2 regions of the Bacillus sp. AMCV2 genome follow, and region 1 is predicted to be linked to the other one. Evidence: riboswitches for the same ligand, from Rfam matches in the RefSeq annotation. Region 1 holds a riboswitch; the other holds the start of a gene.
The links. Region 1 has a riboswitch for S-adenosylmethionine ahead of AC0OMA_RS08585 (phosphoadenylyl-sulfate reductase). Riboswitches for the same ligand answer to the same signal wherever they lie in the genome.
Positions count from the first base shown of each region.

Region 2: another riboswitch for S-adenosylmethionine. It lies ahead of metE (5-methyltetrahydropteroyltriglutamate--homocysteine S-methyltransferase); the one in region 1 lies ahead of AC0OMA_RS08585 (phosphoadenylyl-sulfate reductase).

Region 1 is NZ_JBVYIB010000002.1:1,616,372-1,627,900, forward strand. Features, by position in the region: gene AC0OMA_RS08550 (dihydroorotase) at 1-261, shown strand, start outside; gene AC0OMA_RS08555 (carbamoyl phosphate synthase small subunit) at 258-1,352, shown strand; gene carB (carbamoyl-phosphate synthase (glutamine-hydrolyzing) large subunit) at 1,337-4,552, shown strand; gene pyrK (dihydroorotate oxidase B electron transfer subunit) at 4,549-5,319, shown strand; gene AC0OMA_RS08570 (dihydroorotate dehydrogenase) at 5,319-6,254, shown strand; gene pyrF (orotidine-5'-phosphate decarboxylase) at 6,223-6,942, shown strand; gene pyrE (orotate phosphoribosyltransferase) at 6,939-7,571, shown strand; SAM riboswitch class I at 7,716-7,821, shown strand; gene AC0OMA_RS08585 (phosphoadenylyl-sulfate reductase) at 7,983-8,684, shown strand; gene cysP (sulfate permease) at 8,696-9,760, shown strand; gene sat (sulfate adenylyltransferase) at 9,809-10,957, shown strand; gene cysC (adenylyl-sulfate kinase) at 10,970-11,529, shown strand, end outside.
Region 2 is NZ_JBVYIB010000002.1:1,375,862-1,387,390, forward strand. Features, by position in the region: gene proB (glutamate 5-kinase) at 1-109, shown strand, start outside; gene proA (glutamate-5-semialdehyde dehydrogenase) at 121-1,368, shown strand; gene AC0OMA_RS07325 (organic hydroperoxide resistance protein) at 1,496-1,921, shown strand; gene ohrR (organic hydroperoxide resistance transcriptional regulator OhrR) at 1,952-2,395, opposite strand; gene ohrB (organic hydroperoxide resistance protein OhrB) at 2,538-2,948, shown strand; gene guaD (guanine deaminase) at 3,281-3,751, opposite strand; gene AC0OMA_RS07345 (histidine phosphatase family protein) at 3,886-4,512, shown strand; gene metE (5-methyltetrahydropteroyltriglutamate--homocysteine S-methyltransferase) at 4,553-6,841, opposite strand; SAM riboswitch class I at 6,969-7,124, opposite strand; gene isp (serine protease Isp) at 7,257-8,216, opposite strand; gene rsbRB (RsbT co-antagonist RsbRB) at 8,439-9,272, shown strand; gene thiX (HMP/thiamine ABC transporter permease ThiX) at 9,305-10,069, opposite strand; gene AC0OMA_RS07370 (ABC transporter ATP-binding protein) at 10,044-11,529, opposite strand, start outside.

The sequences.
Region 1 (11,529 bases):
AGCTGGTCGCTGAAGCAGCTGATTGACTACATGACAATCAAGCCATGCGAAGCGTTCGGTCTCCCATATGGAACATTACAAACGGGGCAAGCTGCGGACATTACGTTAATCGATTTAGAAAAAGAAGCAGTTATAGACAAAGAGACATTTTTATCAAAAGGAAAAAATACACCATTCAACGGCATCAGCTGCACCGGCTGGCCGGTCGCTACAATTGCGGCAGGGAAGCTTGCTTATGAAGAGGGGAGACTTGTCAAATGAAGAGACGATTAGTACTGGAAAACGGAGCGGTATTCGAGGGAGAAGCCTTCGGAAGCTTAGAACACAACATGGGAGAAGTCGTTTTTAATACTGGGATGACAGGCTATCAGGAAATTTTATCTGATCCTTCTTACTGCGGACAGATCGTAACATTAACATACCCGCTTATCGGAAATTACGGCATTAACCGTGATGATTTTGAATCCATTACCCCTTTTGTCAAAGGGCTGATCATCAAAGAATTATGTGAGCTGCCTTCCAACTGGCGTTCAGCATACACCTTAGACGAGTATTTAAAAATGAAAAATATTCCCGGACTCCAGGGGATTGATACAAGGAAGCTGACAAGAATGATCCGCTCGGCAGGCGCGCTAAAAGGAACATTCGCTTCATCTGATGAAGATATCGAAGCAGTGCTGAAAAGACTGAACGAAACGGAATTACCAAGAAATCAAGTATCCCAAGTATCAGCAAAAACAGCATATCCGAGCCCGGGAAGAGGCAAACGCATCGTCTTGGTTGACTTCGGCATGAAACACGGGATTCTAAGAGAGCTGAACAAACGGAAATGTGACGTCATCGTTGTGCCTTACAACATTACAGCGGAAGAGGTGCTTCAGCTGAAACCGGACGGTATCATGCTTTCTAACGGACCTGGAGACCCAAAGGATGTGCCTGAAGCGATTGAAATGATTAAAGGTGTTCTTGGAAAAGTGCCATTATTCGGAATATGTCTTGGCCACCAATTATTCGCGCTGGCGTGCGGGGCGAATACCGAAAAAATGAAATTCGGCCACAGGGGCTCAAACCACCCGGTAAAAGAGCTGGCTACAGGAAAAGTTGCCTTAACATCTCAAAACCATGGATATACAGTTTCGTCTATCAGTAAAACAGAACTGGAAGTGACGCATATCGCAATTAACGACGATACGATTGAAGGGCTGAAGCATAAAACATTGCCGGCATTTACGGTTCAATATCATCCCGAAGCCTCACCTGGTCCTGAGGATGCCAACCACCTATTTGACAGATTCATCGAAATGATCGAAACAACAGAGAAAGAAGGGGAAGCGGTATGCCAAAACGCGTAGACATTAACAAAATTTTAGTAATCGGATCTGGACCGATCATCATCGGCCAAGCAGCAGAATTTGACTATGCGGGAACACAAGCCTGTCTTGCTTTGAAAGAAGAAGGTTATGAAGTCATCCTTGTCAACTCAAACCCTGCCACGATCATGACAGATACAGAAATGGCTGACCGGGTTTATATCGAACCGCTCACACCTGAATTCCTGACAAGAATCATCAGAAAAGAGCGCCCAGATGCCATTCTTCCTACACTCGGAGGCCAAACCGGTTTGAATCTTGCGGTTGAGCTTTCTGAAAGAGGTGTTCTGGCAGAATGCGGCGTCGAAGTGCTTGGCACAAAACTGTCTGCAATTCAGCAAGCTGAAGACCGTGACTTGTTCAGAACATTAATGAATGAACTGAATGAACCGGTGCCTGAAAGTGAGATTATCCACTCCCTTGAAGAAGCGGAAAAATTCGTCAGTCAAATTGGATTCCCTGTCATTGTCCGCCCGGCATATACATTAGGCGGAACAGGCGGAGGCATCTGCTCGAATGAGACAGAGTTAAAAGAAATCGTTGAGAACGGCTTGAAATTAAGCCCGGTACACCAATGTCTGCTTGAAAAAAGCATCGCCGGCTATAAAGAAATCGAGTATGAAGTCATGAGAGACAGCCAGGATCACGCCATTGTCGTTTGTAACATGGAAAACATTGATCCGGTTGGAATCCATACTGGAGACAGTATTGTTGTCGCGCCGAGCCAAACGCTCAGCGATCGCGAATATCAGCTCTTGCGGAATGTATCGTTAAAACTGATTCGCGCGCTTGGAATCGAAGGCGGATGTAACGTACAGCTCGCTTTAGATCCAGACAGCTTCCAATACTACATTATTGAAGTAAACCCGCGTGTCAGCCGTTCATCTGCCCTTGCATCAAAAGCGACGGGATATCCGATTGCAAAGCTCGCTGCTAAAATTGCAGTCGGCCTTTCATTAGATGAAATGATGAACCCGGTGACAGGAAAAACATACGCAGCATTTGAACCTGCTCTTGACTATGTCGTATCCAAAATTCCGCGCTGGCCGTTTGATAAGTTTGAATCAGCAAACAGAAAGCTTGGCACGCAAATGAAAGCGACAGGTGAGGTCATGGCAATCGGCCGCACGCTTGAAGAGTCATTGCTGAAGGCAGTGCGATCACTGGAAGCGGATGTGTATCATCTTGAATTGAAGGACGCCGCTGACATTTCAGATGAGCTTCTTGAAAAGCGAATTAAAAAGGCCGGTGATGAACGCTTATTCTACTTAGCTGAAGCGTACAGAAGAGGCTACACGGTAGAAGACCTCCATGAATTTTCCGCTATCGATGTTTTCTTCTTGCATAAGCTGTTCGGAATCGTACAGTTTGAAAAAGAATTGAAGGCGAATGCGGGCGATACAGATGTGCTGAGACGGGCAAAAGAACTCGGCTTCTCTGATCAGTACATCAGCCGTGAATGGAAAATGAAAGAATCCGAGCTTTACAGCTTGAGAAAACAAGCGGGGATTGCGCCGGTATTCAAAATGGTAGATACGTGTGCCGCGGAATTTGAGTCAGAAACGCCATACTTCTATAGCACATATGAAGAAGAAAATGAATCTGTCGTTACAGATAAGAAAAGTGTGATGGTGCTTGGTTCGGGTCCGATTCGAATCGGTCAGGGTGTCGAGTTCGACTATGCGACGGTTCACTCTGTATGGGCAATTAAACAAGCAGGCTATGAAGCCATTATTGTCAATAACAACCCGGAAACCGTTTCAACAGACTTCAGCATCTCAGACAAGCTGTATTTTGAACCGCTTACGATTGAAGATGTTATGCACATCATTGACCTCGAACAGCCAATGGGCGTTGTCGTACAATTTGGCGGACAAACTGCGATTAACCTTGCTGACGAGCTTTCTGCACGCGGAGTGAAAATCCTTGGAACTTCATTAGAAGATTTAGACCGTGCAGAAGACCGGGATAAATTTGAACAAGCGCTTGGAGAACTTGGTGTTCCGCAGCCGCTTGGCAAAACAGCGACATCAGTTGATCAGGCGGTAAGCATCGCAAGTGATATCGGTTACCCGGTATTGGTACGCCCTTCCTATGTACTTGGCGGCCGGGCGATGGAGATTGTGTATCATGAAGAAGAGCTGCTTCATTACATGAAAAACGCAGTTAAAATCAATCCACAGCACCCTGTATTAATTGACAGATACTTGACAGGAAAAGAAATTGAAGTCGATGCAGTATCCGACGGTGAAACAGTCGTCATTCCGGGAATTATGGAGCACATTGAACGTGCGGGCGTTCACTCCGGAGACTCAATCGCTGTTTATCCGCCTCAGTCTCTCACAGAGGACATCAAGAAAAAAATTGAACAATACACGATCGCATTGGCTAAAGGGCTAAATATTGTCGGTTTGCTCAATATTCAATTCGTCTTGTCGCAAGGCGAGGTGTACGTGCTAGAAGTGAATCCGAGATCAAGCAGAACCGTACCGTTTTTAAGCAAAATTACGGGTATCCCAATGGCGAATCTCGCAACAAAAATCATTCTTGGTCAAAAGCTGGCTGCGTTTGGCTATACAGAGGGACTTCAGCCTGAACAGCAAGGTGTATTTGTAAAAGCGCCGGTCTTCTCCTTTGCCAAGCTGAGAAGAGTGGACATTACGTTAGGGCCTGAAATGAAATCAACAGGTGAAGTCATGGGGAAAGATTCGACACTTGAAAAGGCGCTCTACAAAGCCTTGATTGCTTCAGGTATTCAAATCCCGAACTACGGTTCCGTGCTTTTAACAGTAGCTGATAAGGACAAAGAAGAAGGGCTTGCCATTGCTAAGCGGTTCCACGCGATCGGCTACAACATTTTAGCGACGGAAGGAACGGCAGGCTACTTGAAAGAAGCTTCCATTCCAGCGAAGGTCGTCGGAAAAATCGGTCAGGATGGCCCGAACCTGCTTGACGTCATCAGAAACGGAGAAGCGCAGTTTGTCATCAATACGCTGACAAAAGGAAAGCAGCCGGCAAGAGACGGTTTTAGAATCAGACGTGAATCAGTAGAAAATGGTGTTGCCTGCCTAACATCTTTAGATACGGCAGAGGCGATATTGCGAGTGCTGGAAAGCATGACATTCCGTGCTGATCAAATGCCGGCAGTCAACACAAATCAGGAGGCGGCAGTCACTATATGAAAAAAGCGTATTTGACAGTATGTTCTAACCAGCAAATTGCAGACCGGGTGTATCAAATGGTTCTGAAAGGGGAGCTTGTCCAAGGGTTTACAACCCCTGGACAGTTCCTTCATCTTAAAGTGAGCGAAGCGGTTACGCCTCTTTTGAGAAGACCAATCAGCATCGCAGACGTCAACTTTGAAAAAAATGAAGTCACCATCATTTATCGGGTAGATGGGGAAGGGACAAGACTCTTGTCACTGAAGCAGCAGGGAGAACTTGTGGATGTCCTCGGGCCTTTGGGAAATGGCTTTCCTGTTAATGAAGTTCAACCCGGAAAGACGGCTTTGCTGGTAGGGGGCGGAGTAGGTGTGCCGCCTCTCCAAGAGCTGTCGAAACGCTTGAATGAAAAAGGGGTAAATGTCATCCACGTTTTAGGATTCCAATCGGCAAAGGATGTTTTTTACGAGGAAGAATGCCGGCAGTACGGAGACACGTATGTGGCAACAGCTGACGGAAGCTACGGGGAAACCGGATTTGTCACAGATGTGATTAAACGGAAAAATCTAGAGTTTGATATCCTCCTCAGCTGCGGGCCGACACCGATGCTCAAGGCGTTAAAACAGGAATATGCCCATAAAGAAGTATATCTGTCCATGGAGGAACGAATGGGCTGCGGAATCGGCGCATGCTTCGCGTGTGTGTGCCATACAAACGAAAGTGAGACATCCTATGTAAAAGTATGTCTCGACGGGCCTGTATTTAAAGCTCAGGAGGTGGCGCTGTAATGCTAGAGGTGAAATTGCCGGGACTTGATTTGAAAAACCCAATCATTCCTGCATCAGGCTGCTTCGGTTTTGGAAAAGAATTTTCACGTTTTTATGATTTGTCTTGTCTTGGAGCCATCATGATTAAGGCTACGACAAAGGAGCCGCGCTTTGGGAATCCGACGCCGCGGGTAGCTGAGACTGGTGCTGGAATGCTCAATGCGATCGGTCTCCAAAATCCGGGGCTGGATAGCGTGTTGCATAATGAGCTGCCGTGGCTTGAGCAGTTTGATACGCCGATCATTGCCAATGTCGCAGGTTCTCAAGTCGAGGATTATGTTGAAGTCGCAGAGCATATCAGCAAAGCGCCTAATGTTCATGCTCTTGAATTAAATATTTCCTGCCCGAATGTGAAAACAGGCGGAATCGCTTTTGGCACGAATCCTGAGATGGCTGCCGATTTGACAAAAGCGGTGAAAGAGGTTTCGGATGTACCCGTTTATGTGAAGCTTTCCCCGAACGTGGCTAATATCACAGAAATTGCATTAGCGATCGAGGAAGCGGGAGCGGACGGTCTTACGATGATCAACACACTAATCGGCATGAGACTCGATTTAAAAACTGGCAAACCGATATTAGCGAATAAAACAGGGGGACTTTCAGGCCCTGCTGTGAAGCCGGTTGCCATTCGCATGGTGTATGAAGTCAGCCAGGTGGTCAACATCCCGATTATCGGAATGGGAGGCGTGCAAACGGCTGAAGATGCCCTGGAATTTCTTCTCGCGGGAGCAAGCGCAGTCGCTGTCGGAACAGCAAACTTCGTGAATCCTTTTGCATGTCCAGAGATTATTGAACAGCTCCCATCTATTTTGCGCCAATACGGCTATCAATCAATTGAAGAATGCATCGGAAGGAGCTGGAATCATGAAAAACAACCTGCCCATCATCGCGCTTGATTTTGCATCAGGTGAAGAAACACTTGCGTTCTTAGCGCCTTTTCAGCAAGAACCGTTATTTGTAAAGGTTGGAATGGAGCTTTTTTATCAAGAAGGGCCATCGATCGTGAAACAACTAAAAGAAAGAAACTGCGAGCTGTTTTTAGATCTAAAGCTTCATGACATCCCGACTACTGTAAACAAAGCGATGAAGCGCCTTGCCAGTCTTGGAGTAGACCTCGTCAATGTTCATGCGGCCGGGGGCAAAAAAATGATGCAGGCAGCTCTCGAAGGCTTAGAAGAAGGTACGCCGACTGGAAAAAAACGTCCGTCACTTATCGCGGTAACCCAGCTGACAAGCACATCTGAACAAATCATGAAAGATGAACTGCTGATTGAAAAGTCTCTGATTGATACGGTTGTGCACTACAGCAAACAGGCGGAAGAAAGCGGACTGGATGGAGTGGTCTGCTCTGTTCATGAAGCAAAAGCCATTTACCAAGCGGTGTCGCCTTCATTTCTGACTGTCACTCCGGGGATCAGAATGGCAGAGGACGCTGCGAATGACCAAGTCCGCGTAGCGACGCCTGCCATTGCAAGAGAGAAAGGTTCATCAGCGATTGTAGTAGGACGCTCGATTACAAAAGCGGAAGACCCGGTAAAAGCCTATAAGGCTGTCAGACTTGAATGGGAGGGAATCAAATCTTGAAACAAATCATCGCAAAACATCTATTAGACATCCAAGCTGTATTTTTACGCCCGAACGAGCCGTTCACATGGGCAAGCGGCATTTTATCACCAATCTACTGTGACAACCGCCTTACGCTATCTTTCCCAGAGGTCAGAAACGAAGTTGCCTCAGGTATCAGCAAGCTTGTCAAAGAGCATTTTCCTGAAGCTGAAATGATTGCGGGAACAGCAACTGCCGGTATTCCTCATGCTGCTCTTGCGGCTGACCGTTTGAATCTTCCGATGTGTTATGTGAGGAGCAAGCCGAAGGCGCACGGAAAAGGCAATCAGATTGAGGGAGCTGTGCAAGAAGGGCAAAAAACAGTCGTCATTGAAGACTTAATTTCCACAGGAGGCAGCGTGCTTGAAGCTTGTGCAGCTCTACAAGCGGCCGGCTGTGAAGTGCTTGGTGTCGTCTCAATCTTTACGTACGGACTTCCAAAAGCGGAGGAAGCCTTCGCAAAGGCAGAACTGCCATACTACTCATTAACTGATTATGATACGCTCACAGAGGTCGCGCTTGAAAACGGAAATATTCATTCAGATGATCTAAAAAAGCTGCAAACATGGAAACGAAATCCCGAGTCAAAAGATTGGTTTAAAAAATAAAAAATAAATTCAAATGATGTAAAGAGGCTTCAAAGCCTTGCTGTACTTGAAAACAGGCTATGAGGCCTGTTTTTTTATTAATCCTATAAAAAAAGTCGGGTTGACTTATGTTAGAATTGTGCTAAAATTTACTACAAATCTAAAAACTTATCAAGAGCGGCTGAGGGACTGGACCTATGAAGCCCGGCAACCTGCATAGTTTGTAAGGTGCTACTTCCAGCAAAATGAATTCCATTTTGAAAGATAAGGGCTGCATGCTGTTCCTGTCTTTCTTTCCGCCGGATTGAAAGTTTTTTATTTTAAGAGGTAAAAAGGCTATCTGTATATCAGCAGCCGCGAATCACATTACATGGGAAAAGACAACCGGCAGAAAGCTACTGTTTGTTTGTCTCCGAAAGGAGGAAAGAAGAAATGTTAACGTATGATAATTGGGAAGAACCAACGATTACATTTCCGGAAGACGATCCTTATAAAGGAGCGCTGTCAGTTTTAAAATGGGCATACGGCCATTACGGCAATCAGCTTGTTTATGCCTGCAGTTTCGGAATTGAGGGAATCGTTCTGATTGACTTAATTTATAAAGTGAAAAAAGACGCAGAGATTGTGTTTCTTGATACAGGACTTCATTTTAAAGAAACCTATGAAACAATTGAACGAGTGAAAGAGCGTTATCCGGGTCTTAATATCATCCTGAAAAAACCAGACCTCACCCTTGAGGAACAAGCCGAAGAACATGGTGACAAGCTGTGGGAAAGAGAGCCGAATCAGTGTTGCTATCTTAGAAAGGTCGTTCCTTTAAGAGAGGCGCTTTCAGGACATCCAGCCTGGCTTTCCGGCCTGCGCCGTGATCAAGGGCCAAGCCGTGCCAATACGAATTTCTTAAACAAAGATGAAAAATTCAAGTCAGTAAAAGTTTGCCCGCTTATCCATTGGACTTGGAAAGACATTTGGAGATACACATCCCGGAATGAACTGGACTACAATCCGCTTCATGACCAAGGATATCCAAGTATTGGCTGTGCGCCTTGCACTGCTCCCGCTTTTACAGCAGAGGATTTGCGCTCAGGCAGATGGAATGGTATGGCGAAAACAGAATGCGGACTGCATGAATAAGGAGCTGCAAAATGGAATTAGCCGCTATTTTATTTAGCTTGTTTTTCGCGATGAATATTGGTGCAAGCGGCGCTGCAGCTTCGATGGGGGTTGCTTACGGCTCCGGAGCCATCAAAAAGAAAACCTACGCTTTGATCCTATGTGCAGTCGGTGTCTTTGCCGGGGCGGTCATTGGCGGAGGCGAGGTTGTAAAAACAATCAGCTCCGGCATTATTCCTGAGCAGACGATTACACTGACGATTGTTTGCATCATTATTGGAGCTGCTGCCCTGTCGCTCTTTACTGCTAATCTGCTCGGCATTCCTTTGTCGACAAGTGAAGTAACAGTCGGCGCGGTTGTTGGCGTGGGAGTGGCTTATAAAGTATTGTTTGTGAACAATCTTCTGATCATTGTGTCATTTTGGGTTCTTGTCCCGCTGTTCGCTTTTGGCTTCACCTATTTCGTATCTAAGCTGTTTCGTTATTTTAAGATTGAAGTAAAATCTTCTAAAAAACAAAAAATCCTCGGCATTGTTTTGTTAGTTGCCGGATTTTTCGAAGCATTCTCTGCCGGCATGAATAACGTGGCGAATGCTGTTGGCCCGTTAGTAGCTGCCGGTGTGCTTGATGTCGGAAAAGGAACCTTGTATGGAGGAGCTTTTGTTGCTCTTGGCGCACTGTTATTAGGCCGGCGTGTGTTAGAAACAAACGGGAAGAAAATTACGAGATTCTCCAAAGGGGAAGGCATTCTCTTATCCGGTACAGGAGCAGGACTTGTGATCATCAGTTCTGTATTTGGGATGCCGGTGCCCTTGGCGCAAGTCACGTCATCGTCTATTATCGGAATAGGCATGGCAAAAAACGGTCCGAACGTGTTCCATAAACAAGTTGTTCAAACGATGCTGAAGGTATGGATCGCATCGCCGTTTTTATCTTTATCGATTTCTTATCTGCTTGTATCCTTGTTTTTAAAAGCAGATTATTATTCGATCTTTATCATGGTAAGTGTGCTTTTAGCGGCGGGCGGTGCCGTCAGCCTGACAAAGGCCATTCGTAAAGAGAGACGCTCAGTCCACGAACAAGGCGGGGGAATCTGATCATTAATCTGAGTAATTTTATAAGTTAACTAGGAGGAGATGGATATTATGAGCTTAGCACCACACGGAGGAACATTAGTAAACAGGGTAGATGAATCATATGATGTGAGCGGCATTCAAAAAGAAATTGAACTTGATTTAATTTCTTTCGCGGATTTGGAATTGATCGGTATCGGTGCATACAGCCCGATTGAAGGTTTCTTTAATGAAAAAGATTACGTATCTGTAGTCGAAAACATGCGTCTTTCTTCCGGCGTTGTCTGGTCTCTTCCGATCACGCTTCCGGTCGATGCGCAAAAAGCAGCGGAACTGTCACTTGGTGAAACGGTAAAGTTAACGTATGAAGGAGAAACATACGGCGTTATCCAAATCGAAGACCTGTACGTGCCTGACAAACAAAAAGAAGCTGTCAATGTGTACAAAACAGATGAACAGGAGCATCCTGGTGTTAAAAAGCTGTTCAGCCGCGGCAATACATATGTCGGCGGACCGATTACGTTGATTAAAAAAGCTTCAAAACAGTTCCCTGAATTTACATTTGAACCGTCAGAAACGAGACGCCAGTTTGCGGAAAAAGGCTGGGAAACCATTGTCGGTTTCCAAACAAGAAACCCTGTTCACAGAGCGCATGAATACATTCAAAAAACGGCTCTTGAAACAGTAGACGGCTTGTTCTTGAATCCGTTAGTAGGCGAAACAAAATCTGATGACATTCCAGCTGATGTACGGATGGAAAGCTACCAAGTGCTTCTTGATCATTATTACCCGAAAGATCGCGTTTTCCTTGGTGTCTTTTTAGCGGCGATGCGTTATGCAGGCCCGAGAGAAGCAATTTTCCACGCGCTTGTCAGAAAGAACTACGGCTGCACACATTTCATCGTCGGCCGTGATCATGCAGGTGTAGGTGACTATTACGGAACATACGAAGCACAGGAGCTGTTTGACACATTTAAACCTGAAGAACTCGGGATTACGCCGCTGAAATTCGAGCACAGCTTCTTCTGTAAAAAATGCGGAAATATGGGAACAGCGAAAACATGCCCTCATGGCAGAGAGCATCACGTCATTTTATCAGGCACTAAGGTAAGAGGCATGCTGAGAGACGGTGTGCTGCCGCCTGCTGAATTCAGTCGAAAAGAAGTCGTAGAAGTGTTAATCAAAGGGATGAAGAAAAAAGAAGAAGTAGGCGTATCTTAAGGAGGACTGGCAGTGACAAATCGCGATATTGTATGGCATGAAGCCTCTATCACAAAAGAAGAGTACCAGCAAAAAAACAAGCATAAAAGCTCCATTCTCTGGCTGACAGGGTTAAGCGGCTCAGGCAAATCAACGATTGCCAACGCCGCTGCGAGAGAATTGTTTGAGCAAGGCTATCAAGTGATTGTGCTTGACGGGGATAATATCCGTCACGGCTTAAATAAGGATCTTGGTTTTTCTGATGAAGACCGAAAAGAAAACATCCGCCGAATCGGAGAGGTGGCAAAGCTTTTTGTTCAGCAGGGAACCATTGTGATTACTGCTTTTATCTCTCCTTTCCGCGAGGACAGACAACAGGTTCGCGAGCTTGTGGAAGCGGGCGAATTTAATGAAGTCTACATTAAATGCGACCTTGATATTTGTGAACAAAGAGATCCGAAAGGGCTTTACAAAAAAGCAAGAAACGGCGAGATTCCGTTCTTTACAGGAATTGATTCTCCTTATGAAGAACCGGAAGCTCCAGAGCTCGTTCTTGATTCAGGACAGCATGACCGTGAAGCGTGTAAAAATCA
Region 2 (11,529 bases), 240 kb from region 1:
CTCCTCTGAGGAGATTATGGAGGCCAAAGGCAAACGCAGTGACGAACTTGATTTTGAGAAAACGTTTGAGGTTATTCATAGGAATGACTGGGTCAATGTAAAAGACTAGGAGGCGGAAAAATGAGTGAAGTTTCTGTAAAAGCGAAGCTGGCGAAAGAAGCAGCAGCCGAAATGATCATGAAAACAACAGCCGAGAAGGATGAGGCGCTCAGCCTCATTGCAAACGGACTCCGCAAAGAACTGGATTTTCTCTTGGCGGAGAATGCAAAAGACATTGAGAACGGAAAAGAGAATGGTTTAACACCGGACATCATTGACCGTCTCACGCTGGATGAGAAACGGATACGCGATATCGCGGACGCGGTGGAGCTCTTAATCGACTTAGCGGACCCAATCGGCGATTCTCTTGAAACGATTGAAAAAGAAAACGGCCTGTTTATTGAAAAAGTCCGTGTGCCGCTCGGTGTCGTAGGAATGATTTATGAGGCGAGGCCAAACGTCACAGTTGATGCGGCTACCCTTTGCCTGAAGACAGGGAACGCGGTTGTGCTGCGGGGGAGCTCCTCAGCCATCCACAGCAACAAAGCGCTCGTCAGTGTCATTCACAGAGCACTTGAGCAATCAGCGCTTCCGATTCACGCTGTGCAGCTGATTGAGGATACGAGCAGAGAGACAGCAAAAGAGCTCTTTACGTTAAATGATGGCTTAGACGTATTGATTCCGCGCGGAGGCAAGAAACTGATTGATCTCGTTGTGAGAGAATCAACAGTTCCTGTATTAGAAACGGGAGCAGGAAACTGCCACATATTCATTGACGAAACAGCCAAACCGCAAATGGCAGAAAAGGTTGTCGTAAATGCCAAAACGCAGCGCCCTTCCGTATGCAACGCGATTGAATCATTGCTGATTCACAAGGCTTGGGCAAGACAGCACGGGAAAGAATTGCTGAACCAGCTGGAAAACGCGGGAGTTGAAATTCGCGGTGATGAATTGGTATGTGAACTTCATCCTTCAAGCAAACAAGCATCAAAAGAAGATTGGGAAACCGAATTTTTAGCGCCTGTCCTCAGCGTAAAGACGGTTGAAAACGTCCAAGAAGCTGTGAAGCATATCCAACAATACGGCACCAATCATTCTGAAGCGATTTTAACTGAAAATGACAAAAACGCGGCATATTTTCAAACGGCTGTCGATGCTGCTGCTGTCTATCATAACGCGTCAACCCGCTTTACCGACGGCTTTGAATTCGGCTACGGAGCCGAAATCGGCATCAGCACGCAAAAGCTTCATGCAAGAGGACCGATGGGGCTTCCTGCACTGACTTCTACAAAATACATCATTAAAGGAACTGGGCAAATCCGTGAATAGCGGGGCAATGTTCAATGAAAAAGCTAATCTCGTAACGAGATTAGCTTTTTTTTATACGAGAAAAATTGACATATCAAATTTAATTGTGTACAATTTAATTGTATAAAATATATTGGGGGAATGAAAAATGAGTCAGCCATTATTTACAGCAACTGTTTCAGCGGTAGGAGGAAGAGAAGGAAAGGTCATTTCATCAGACCGCGTTCTTGAGCTTGATGTCGCAATGCCGGGGACACCGAGAGCCAAGAAATTAGAAAAAGCGACAAATCCAGAGCAGCTGTTTGCAGCAGGTTATGCAGCTTGCTTTGACAGCGCCCTGCAGCTTGTCGCAAGAACAGAACGGGTAAAAGTAGAGACAGAGGTTACGGCGAATGTAAGCCTGTTAAAGGATGAAGCAGACCAGGGCTATAAGCTGGGTGTGACGCTGCAAGTAAAAGGAGAAGGAGTCAGTGCATCAGAATTGGAGGCGCTTGTGAAAAAAGCGCACGGCGTCTGCCCGTATTCAAAAGCAACCTCCGGAAATATTGATGTGACACTTGAAGTTGCTGAATAAATAAAAAGAGGATGCCTGTACAAGGCATCCTCAATTTTTTTGATGAAGTGTTTCCAGCAATGTATATAGAGCGGATTTTAACTGTTTGAGATCCTCCCCAGACTGCTTTGAGAGCCCCAGAATTGTCTCTGGAATATCAACCGCTTTTTCTTTTAATAACGCTCCGTCCTCTGTCAGGCTGATCAACACGGACCGCTCATCCTCTTCAGATCTTTTTCTCGTAATCAAACCCTGTTGTTCCATTCGTTTAAGCATCGGAGTGAGCGTCCCTGAATCTAAATACAGCTGTTCGCCCATTTTTTTGACAGTAAGCGTTTCATGTTCCCATAACAATAGCAAAGCCAAATATTGAGGGTATGTTATATTCAGCTTATCAAGCAGCGGCTTGTATTGCTTTGTCATTTCCCGCGAACTCGCATATAGCAAAAAACAAAGCTGATTCTCCAATTTCATATGATCAAATTTATTTTCCATTTTGTTCACCAACTCTTTTTTGTCATTCGATTCTATTGTATCTGAAAAACCTCACTTTTCCTATTCTCGGCAAACTTAGCATGTTTAAAAAGATCAGAAAGGGAAATATAACAACTAGATACAAATAAGGAGGTTGGGAAATATGTCACTATTTACAGCAAAAGTAACCGCGCGAGGCGGACGGGCAGGACATATTACATCAGATGACGGTGTTCTTGATTTTGATATTGTCATGCCAAATGCCAAAAAAGAAGGACAAACCGGCACAAATCCGGAACAGCTCTTTGCGGCAGGGTATGCTGCATGCTTCGGCGGCGCGCTCGAACACGTAGCCAAAGAGCAGAATATCGAAATTGATTCGGAGATTGAAGGGCAGGTCAGCCTCATGAAGGATGAGAGCGACGGCGGGTTTAAAATTGGTGTCACACTTGTTGTGAACACGAAAGATTTAGATCGGGAAAAGGCACAAGAGCTTGTCAACGCCGCTCATGAATTCTGTCCTTACTCAAAGGCAACCAGAGGAAATGTTGATGTAAAACTAGAATTAAAATAATGACCGGCATCCTGAGGGTTCTCAGGATGTTTTTTTGTGTCGGAGCGGGTGTGATCTTTTCGAGGTCTGAGACATTTCTTATAAATGGATTCAGACTTATATCCATTATGAATTGACGCGGAACGGGGTAGGAGTGGGCACAGATTATTGATAAAACGTCAGAGAAGCGATCACAGCGTTTAAAGCCTGCAAAAGTTACAGATGAAGGGGGCGGCTGGCTCGGTGTCTGCCAAGCTGAATTCCGGCTCGCATGATTGCTGTTTTGTATTTGCACAGGGCAAAGCGGCTACTTGGAGAAATAACAAGGATCAGGCCGCACATGCCTGATCCTTTTAATATTCTTTCTTGTTGGCAAAATCCCGCCATGCCTGAAACGGGGATAAATGCTCCATAAGAGTCACTTGATAAAAGGGGATCGTTCTTTCTTCAGCAGGTTTATCAATTTCTTTATAAATGAATGAATCATCAAACCCGGCTTCGGCAGCGTCAGTGTGCTCAGCTGCATAGAAAACGGCTTTAGGCCGGGCCCAGTAGATGGCGCCCAAGCACATTGGGCATGGTTCACAGCTCGTATACAAAATGCAGTCATCAAGCTGGTATGCTCCTAGCACCTTACAGGCTTTCCGAATAGCAGTGACTTCCGCGTGGGCAGTCGGATCATTGCTTGTTGTGACGTTGTTCTGTCCCTCGGCAATAATGACTCCGTCTTTCACGATAACGGCTCCAAAAGGCCCGCCGATTCCTGCATTCACTCCTTCACATGCGAGAGTGACAGCCCGTTTTAAGAACGTTTCATGATTCATCCCAATCCCTCCTGTCAATAGAGTGTTATTAGTATAGCCGAAAAAAGGGCAAAGAACATTCTCAAAAAAGTGTAAAATAAACAAAGTTTTTGGGGGATTTGCTAAGATAAGAGGAGAAAAGAGGAGGGGTAATCATGCTGCATTTATATATTGCCAGACACGGACAGACCCAATGGAACGTAGAAAAACGGATGCAGGGCTGGATGGATTCTGATTTAACAGAACTTGGGCTGTACAATGCCCGTGCTCTTGGGGAGCGTCTGAAGGATATTGAATTGAATCAGGTATACATCAGCCCGAGCAAGCGGACAGAAGAGACAGCAAAAACCGCACTAGGGTCGCGCAGGCTCCCGCTGGTGATAGATCATATGTTCAGAGAAATGTCACTGGGCTCATGGGAAGGGAAAAAACAAGAGGATATTGAAAGGGACGAACCAGATCTTTTTCACGCTTATTTTCATTATCCCGAAGCTTATCGCCAGCAGGGAAGTGAAACGTTTTTTGACTTTGAAAACCGGGTAAGGCTGGCACTCCAAACGATTTTAGACAGCCATTCTTCCGGTAATGTTCTCTTGGTTACCCATTCTGTCTTTATATTAATGCTGTTAAATATCATAAAGGGAAGACGCGTTAATGACATATGGAATTCTGCTTACATACATGATACATCATTGAGCCTTGTGGAATTTGATGAAAATGGAACAGCCGAAATAATAATAGAAGGGGACGGGAAGCATCGGAAACCGATTTCCGCTTTCTAATAGAAAAAACCATCTGCCAAATGCAGATGGTTTTTTCAAATTATACTAGCTGTGTCTGCTGTGCTCTTGCCTGTTTTGCGGCTTCAACCATGTTTTTCAATGCTGCAACCGTTTCTTCCTGCTGTCTTGTTTTCAATCCGCAGTCCGGATTTACCCAGAAGCGGTCAGTCGGACAGACGGCAAGCGCATCAACGATAATATTGTACATTTCTTCAGTTGACGGCACACGAGGGCTGTGAATGTCATATACACCAAGGCCAAGCCCTTTCAAATACGGGTGGTTTTTTAAGTAATCTAAAAATCCTCCGTGGCTTCTGCTATGTTCGATTGTAATCACATCGGCATCAAGATCATTGATTGTATCAACGATATCTTCGAAGTTGCTGTAGCACATATGTGTATGAATTTGTGTCTCGTTTTTCACGGAAGAAGTGGTTAATCTGAATGCTTCTGCCGCCCAAGTCAAGTACTCATCCCAATCGCGGGTTTTCAATGGAAGGCCTTCGCGCAGCGCTGGTTCATCGACTTGAATGATTTGAATGCCTGCGTCTTCAAGCGCTTTAACTTCTTTGCGAAGGGCAAGCCCGATTTGGAAGGCGATTTCTTTCCTCGAGATATCGTTTCGAGGGAAAGACCAGTTTAAGATTGTAACCGGGCCCGTCAGCATTCCTTTTACATGCTTGGAAGTCAATGACTGTGCGTAGACTGTGTCTTTCACTGTCATCGGTTCAATAAATTCAACATCTCCGTAAATGACTGGCGGGCGGACACAGCGTGAGCCGTATGATTGAACCCAGGCATATTTAGTGAAGGCGAAACCGGCCAGCTTTTCACCGAAGTATTCGACCATGTCTGTCCGTTCAAATTCGCCGTGAACAAGGACATCAAGCTCCAATTCTTCCTGAATATCAATCCATCTTTTTGTTTCCGCATTGATAAAGTTTTGATACTGTTCATCGGACCACTCAGCTTTCCGCCATTTTTGGCGTGCGCTCCGCACTTCAGCAGACTGCGGGAAGCTGCCGATCGTTGTCGTCGGCAAAAGCGGAAGGCCGAGAGATTCATTTTGCAGGGCTAAACGTTCTTCAAACGGAATCGGGCGCTTGAAGTCTTTATCAGTTAATTGCTCAAGCTCTTTCTTTTGTTCAGAATTGGCGCCTGTTGCAAACTGTTTAAGCGCCTGGATATCAGCCTTAGCCTGCTGAATCTCTTCGCTGATCGCCGCTTTTCCTGATACTAAACCTTCTTTCAAAGCTGTCAGCTCGGCCAGCTTCTCTTTTGCGTAGGACAATCCGTTCAATAGGTCTTTTTCCAAATGCTCATCAGGGTGTTTCGCTACCGGAACATGCAACAGGCTGCTGGAAGGCTGAATCCACAGTTCATCAACTTTTGCAATGCTGAGAATATCAAGAACGGCATCGAGACGCTCTTCAAGGTCCGCTTTCCAAATGTTGCGTCCGTCGATAACGCCGGCTGCCAGCACTTTGTCTGTCGGAAAACCATGTGTTTTAAGCTGTTCCAGGTTTCTGCCTTTGTCGTGAACGAAATCAAGGCCAATTCCCTGAACCGGGTAAGAGATCAGCTCTTCATACGCATCAACAGAATCAAAATACGTCTGCAAAAGCACATTCAAGGATGAAAGCTCACTTGTAATGCTTTCAAATAACTCTTTTGCGCCGCGGACATCTTCACTAGAGGCGGTAACGAGCGCCGGCTCATCGATTTGAACCCATTTTACGCCTTCTTCTTCAAGTTCTTTCAAAAGCTGTACATATAATGGCACAAGGCGTTTTTGGATCGCTTTTGCTTCGGACGGTTCATAGCCTTTAGCGAGCGTAACGAACGTATAAGGGCCGACAATCACAGGCTTTGTTTCCACACCGTATTCCTGTTTGATCCGGCGATAATCTTCGAGTTGTTTGTTTCTTGTCAGACGGAACTCAATGCTCTCGTCATATTCCGGAACGATGTAATGGTAATTTGTATTAAACCATTTTGTCATTTCACTAGATACAGCGTCTTTGATTCCGCGGGCGATAGCGAAGTATGTATCGGTAGCGTCAGTCAAATGTCTGAACCGTTTCGGGATCCAGTTGAAGCTGACTGCTGTGTCGAGTACATGGTCATACTGTGTGAAATCAGAAACAGGCACAACATCAATCTGCTGGTCAATTTGTGTTTTTACTGCGGATAAAAATAGTTCGTCGATTTGCTTTAAAAACGTATCTTTATCAGTACTGCCTTTCCAATACGCTTCAAGTGCTTTTTTCCATTCCCGGTTCAGTCCGATTCTCGGAAATCCTAAATTCGATGTTTTGATGGTTGTCATTGTTTCTCCTCCTTTATATGTAAAACACTCTCTTTAACCCGCGGATACAGGCTGCTAAGAGGTTTTCTCACAACAAAAAGCCTCTTTCCCATGAGAGAAAGAGGCTTTTCTACGTAAAACACTGCCTCTCTCATCTCTCAGACACAATCTGATGGAATTAGCACCGTGCCTTATGAGACATCAGTCTCGGCGCGAAAAGCAGTGCGCCCCATTTCACAATGGTATTACGGTCGGTTGCTGTTGGGGTCAAAAGGCCAATCCCTCGCCCAACTCTCGATAAGAGAAAATGTTATTAATTTTTTGAAAAGTTGAATCATTTGTTGGTAATCTTAACAGTAATTCAAATTCATTGTCAACATAGAATTTGAAATTTTTATTTACATGATGTGGTGTATATTATATAAGAAAAATAATCTTATAGGGTCAACAAATGTGATTGCTCTGCTTTTTCTGCGAGCTCATCAGGAGCTGTTAAATACAGGAATCCATTGCCTGCCAGCGTTTTTGCAATATCAAGAGGAAGTGTCCTGCGGATTAGCTGTGCGAAAACCTCAGATTCAGAAAGCTTTCTTTGAAATGATTCTTCTTCATAGCTTTTGATTAAAGCAAGCGCACCGCTGACATGAGGGGCAGCCATTGAAGTGCCGGTCAGCTTACCGTACTTCTTGTTGGGAAGGGTGGATAAGATGTTTTCTCCTGGTGCCACAAGGTCAATCTCTTTATTTGCGTTAGAAAATTCTGATAATTCTCGCGCTACAGAAACAGATCCAACTGCAATCACTTCATTATAAGCTGCGGGGTAGGAAAGCTCTTCTGTGCGTTCGTCGCCGTCACCTTCATTTCCCGCTGCACAAACGACAAGCACTCCGTTTTTCACTGCGTTTTTCACTGCTTCTTTTAGCTCTGGCACATCGCTTGGCCCTCCAAGGGACATTGAGATGATGTCGACTTTCTGTTCCACCGCGTAGTTGATGCCGTTAATTATCCATTCGTATTGTCCGCTGCCGTTCTCGCCGCCAAGAACCTTCACAATCAATAGGCTTGCCTCAGGCGCGACTCCGGCAATGCCTCCGTTTGAATCATTAGCTGCAATTGTTCCGGCGACGTGTGTGCCGTGTCCGTTGTAGTCGGAAATCGCATCTTCCTTGCCGCCGTCGTCATCCGTGAAGTTCTTTCCGCCGATGATTTGATTTTTTAAATCAGGGTGGCTTGTGTCGCAGCCCGTGTCTAATACAGCAACTTTAATATTTTTGCCTTTTACCCCTTTTGCCCACATTTCTGGCGCCTTAATCACTTTAATGCCCTCAGGAAGCTCGTTTACATCCATGATCTGCTCATTCGTCACATACGGGATCAAGCGGATTTCACCATTCATAAAAAAGCCCTCCTTTTTTATGCTTTCAAGTGGATTCAAGGGTGTTGCCTCATATTATATGAAAAAAGCAAGCGCTCGGACAGAGCCATTTGAAGCATTTTGAAAAAATAGGATACACACCAAAGAATTAGTAATCTTCAAAATATTGGATGGCTTCGGCGTGTATGACTGGGATTCAACTGTAAGTCAAGTTATAATAGTGTTGGGGAAAGGAGCAGTGTCATGAAACTGAATGAAAAATTATATGCATTTTTTTCAGAGCATGTGGAACAAATGGCCGAGGAATGGATTGAAACGATGGAGGAAAGTGATCCGAATTCGCTTTACGCCCTACATAATGCAACAGTAACGGAAGAATTGAAAGAGCAGGACAGAGAATTTTACCGGCATCTGAATTACATGTATGTTTTACCGGAAAAACAATTTCTCGAAGAGTTTCAAGAGTGGGTCATTGAGCTGACCAACGATCAAAAACATCTCGACACACCGGTTCAGTATGTCATTCGGGAGTTTATGAGAAACAGGAGATTATATACGAAGTATTTTGAGAAGTTCGCAGAAGAAAATGAATCAGCGTTTGAACCGGGAGAGAAGCAAAAATGGGCAGATTTGATTGTAAAAGTATTTGATTTCACCATTTATACATTCGTTGATCACGCTGAAATGAATGCCAAGCAGCAATTAAACGCCCAAAGAGAAATGATATTGGAATTAAGCTCACCTGTCATTACCCTGAGCAAATCAACAGCTCTGCTGCCGCTTGTCGGTGACATTGATACCGAACGGGCGAAGTTTATTCTGGAAAACACGCTTCAAGCTTGTGCGAAAAGACGTGTGGAGCATCTGTTAATCGATCTGTCAGGTGTTGTTGTGGTGGATACGATGGTGGCGCACCAGATCTTTAAATTGATTGAGGCGCTTAATCTGATCGGTGTCCGGTCAACCCTGTCAGGAATCAGGCCTGAAATTGCGCAAACTGCTGTACAGCTGGGGATTGACTTTTCGAATATTACTATTAAAACCAACCTTGCCCAAGCATTAAATTATCATCAATAAGAAAAAATCCGCTATCGTCGATAGCGGATTTTTTATGAGGCAAAACAGAAAGATACGAGAAAAGATCCTGCGAATAACAAGAGAACGAGGCAAAAGAACAGCCAGTCGCGCCGGTTCACGCTCAATGTCCTGTAATATGTCCGGTTTCTGCTTCCTGTAAAACCTTTCGATTCCATCGCAAGCGCTGTCCGTTCCGCTTTTCTGATGGCGCTTGCCAATAGCGGTATGGTATATCGTTTTAACGCACTGATTTTATTAATGATGCCGCTCTCCGCCGCTCCTCCTCTGATTTTATGAGCCTGCTGAATCAGCTGGACCTCATCCTTTAGCAGCGGAAGAAAGCGAAAGCCTGCAATGACACCGTACGCGAGCTTTGGTGAGAGCCTGCACTGCTGGACAAGGCTCAGCATAAATAAAATCGGATCGGTTGTAAAAACAAACATCATCGATAAGGCGGAGAAGCATAAAATACGAAACCCGAGAGAGATGCCGACAGACACATTATCGCTGTTAATTGAGATAGGGCCTGCTTGAAACAAAAAATTATCCGGTGTTGTCGGCACCTTTCCAAAAACTGCGGCTGTCCACACGCATCCGAATGCTAAAATCAAAAACGGAATCGTAAACAACAGCCATTTTTTCAATGGGATTCCGGCCGCCAGTAGAACGCCCGCAACGATGATGATATAAAAACATGCCGGAGTGTAAGGGTTGTAAATAAACGACAGCATGACGACACAACAAAAAACCGCCGCCGCTTTCACAGTCGGATTAATGAGATGTAACGGCTGCTTCATCACGCACCTCCTCTTGATATGCCATCCATTCATATAGAAGGGGAAGGGTGAGCTTTGCTTTTTGGACAAGCCCTGTTTCTTGAGAAAACAACTGCGCTGGAGATCCGTCAAAGGCCAGGCCCGTATCGTGAAGCACAAGCACGCTGTCAGCATACGAAGAGACTAGCTCCATATCGTGTGTAATTATAAGGACAGCGGTTCCCTCTGCCTTGATACGCTGAATCATTTCCATGCATTCAGCCGCTGTGCGGGCGTCCTGGCCAAAGGTTGGTTCGTCTAATAATAAAACCTTTACGTCATGCATGAGCATAGTAGCAACGCTCAGTCGCCGTTTTTGCCCTTGGCTGATCGCAAACGGATGATGATCAGCCAAATGCGCAAGACCAAAACGCTGCAGCAGGTGTTGCGCTTTTTTCTCAGTTTCAGCATTTGCTTTCTGGCCGAACAGAAGCTCGTCATACACCGTATCGGTGACGAATTGATGCTCAGGGTTTTGAAAAACAAATCCCATCCGTTTACGCAATTCTTTTTCTTTATATTTCTGCAGCGGCTGGTCATTAAGAAGGATTTTGCCGCTTTGCGGTTTCATGAGACGGGCCAAAACTGATAGGAGCGTCGATTTTCCAGTTCCGTTCGGACCGACAAGCGCCGTTAAAGAACCTTCGCGCAACGAAAAGCTGATGTCTTTGAAAATCGCCTGCGGTCCTCTCGCGAACGAAAGGCTGCTGACTTCAAGCACACTCTCCCCAGAAGGGGCTTTCTTCTTTTTGGCATGCCCGGCAGGAATAGGCTCTTTGAACAGCATCTCTTTTGATAAAGTAAACGGCATACTCAGCTTTTCCTGCAGATGACAGACCTTTGGAATGGCGATGCCCAATTTCTTTAGTGTCTCCGCTTCATGCTGAAATAGATTTTTCGTCAGGCCATCCAGCGCCTTTTTGCCTGATTTGTCGAGCACGATCGTTCTCTCAATCCAAGGCGCCCATTCATCAAGCTGGTGCTCAATGACGAGGAGGCTGAAACCTTTTTCCCGCTGAAGATCTTTCATCAGATGAACGAACTCCCGTGCTGAGAAAGGGTCTAAAAGAGAGGTCGGCTCATCTAAAATAATAAGCTCAGGCTCCATCGCCAAAATACAGGCGAGAGCCACTTTCTGCTTTTGTCCTCCTGAAAGGGTTGAGATCGTTTTTTCTTTTAAATGGGTAATGCGTAATTTTTCTAATACGGCGTTGATTTTCTCTGTCATTGCTTCTTTTGGAACTTGCAGATTTTCCAGCCCGAACGCTATTTCGTCCTCCACCGTCAGCATGCAGAACTGCTGATCAGGATCCTGAAAAACGACCCCGGCATGCTGAGCAATCGTTTCGGAGGTTTCAGCATCTGTGACCGGCTTTTGAAATAGAAATGCATGTCCGGACTGAATGCCGTCGCAAGCCTCCGGATATAGACCGTTTAAACAA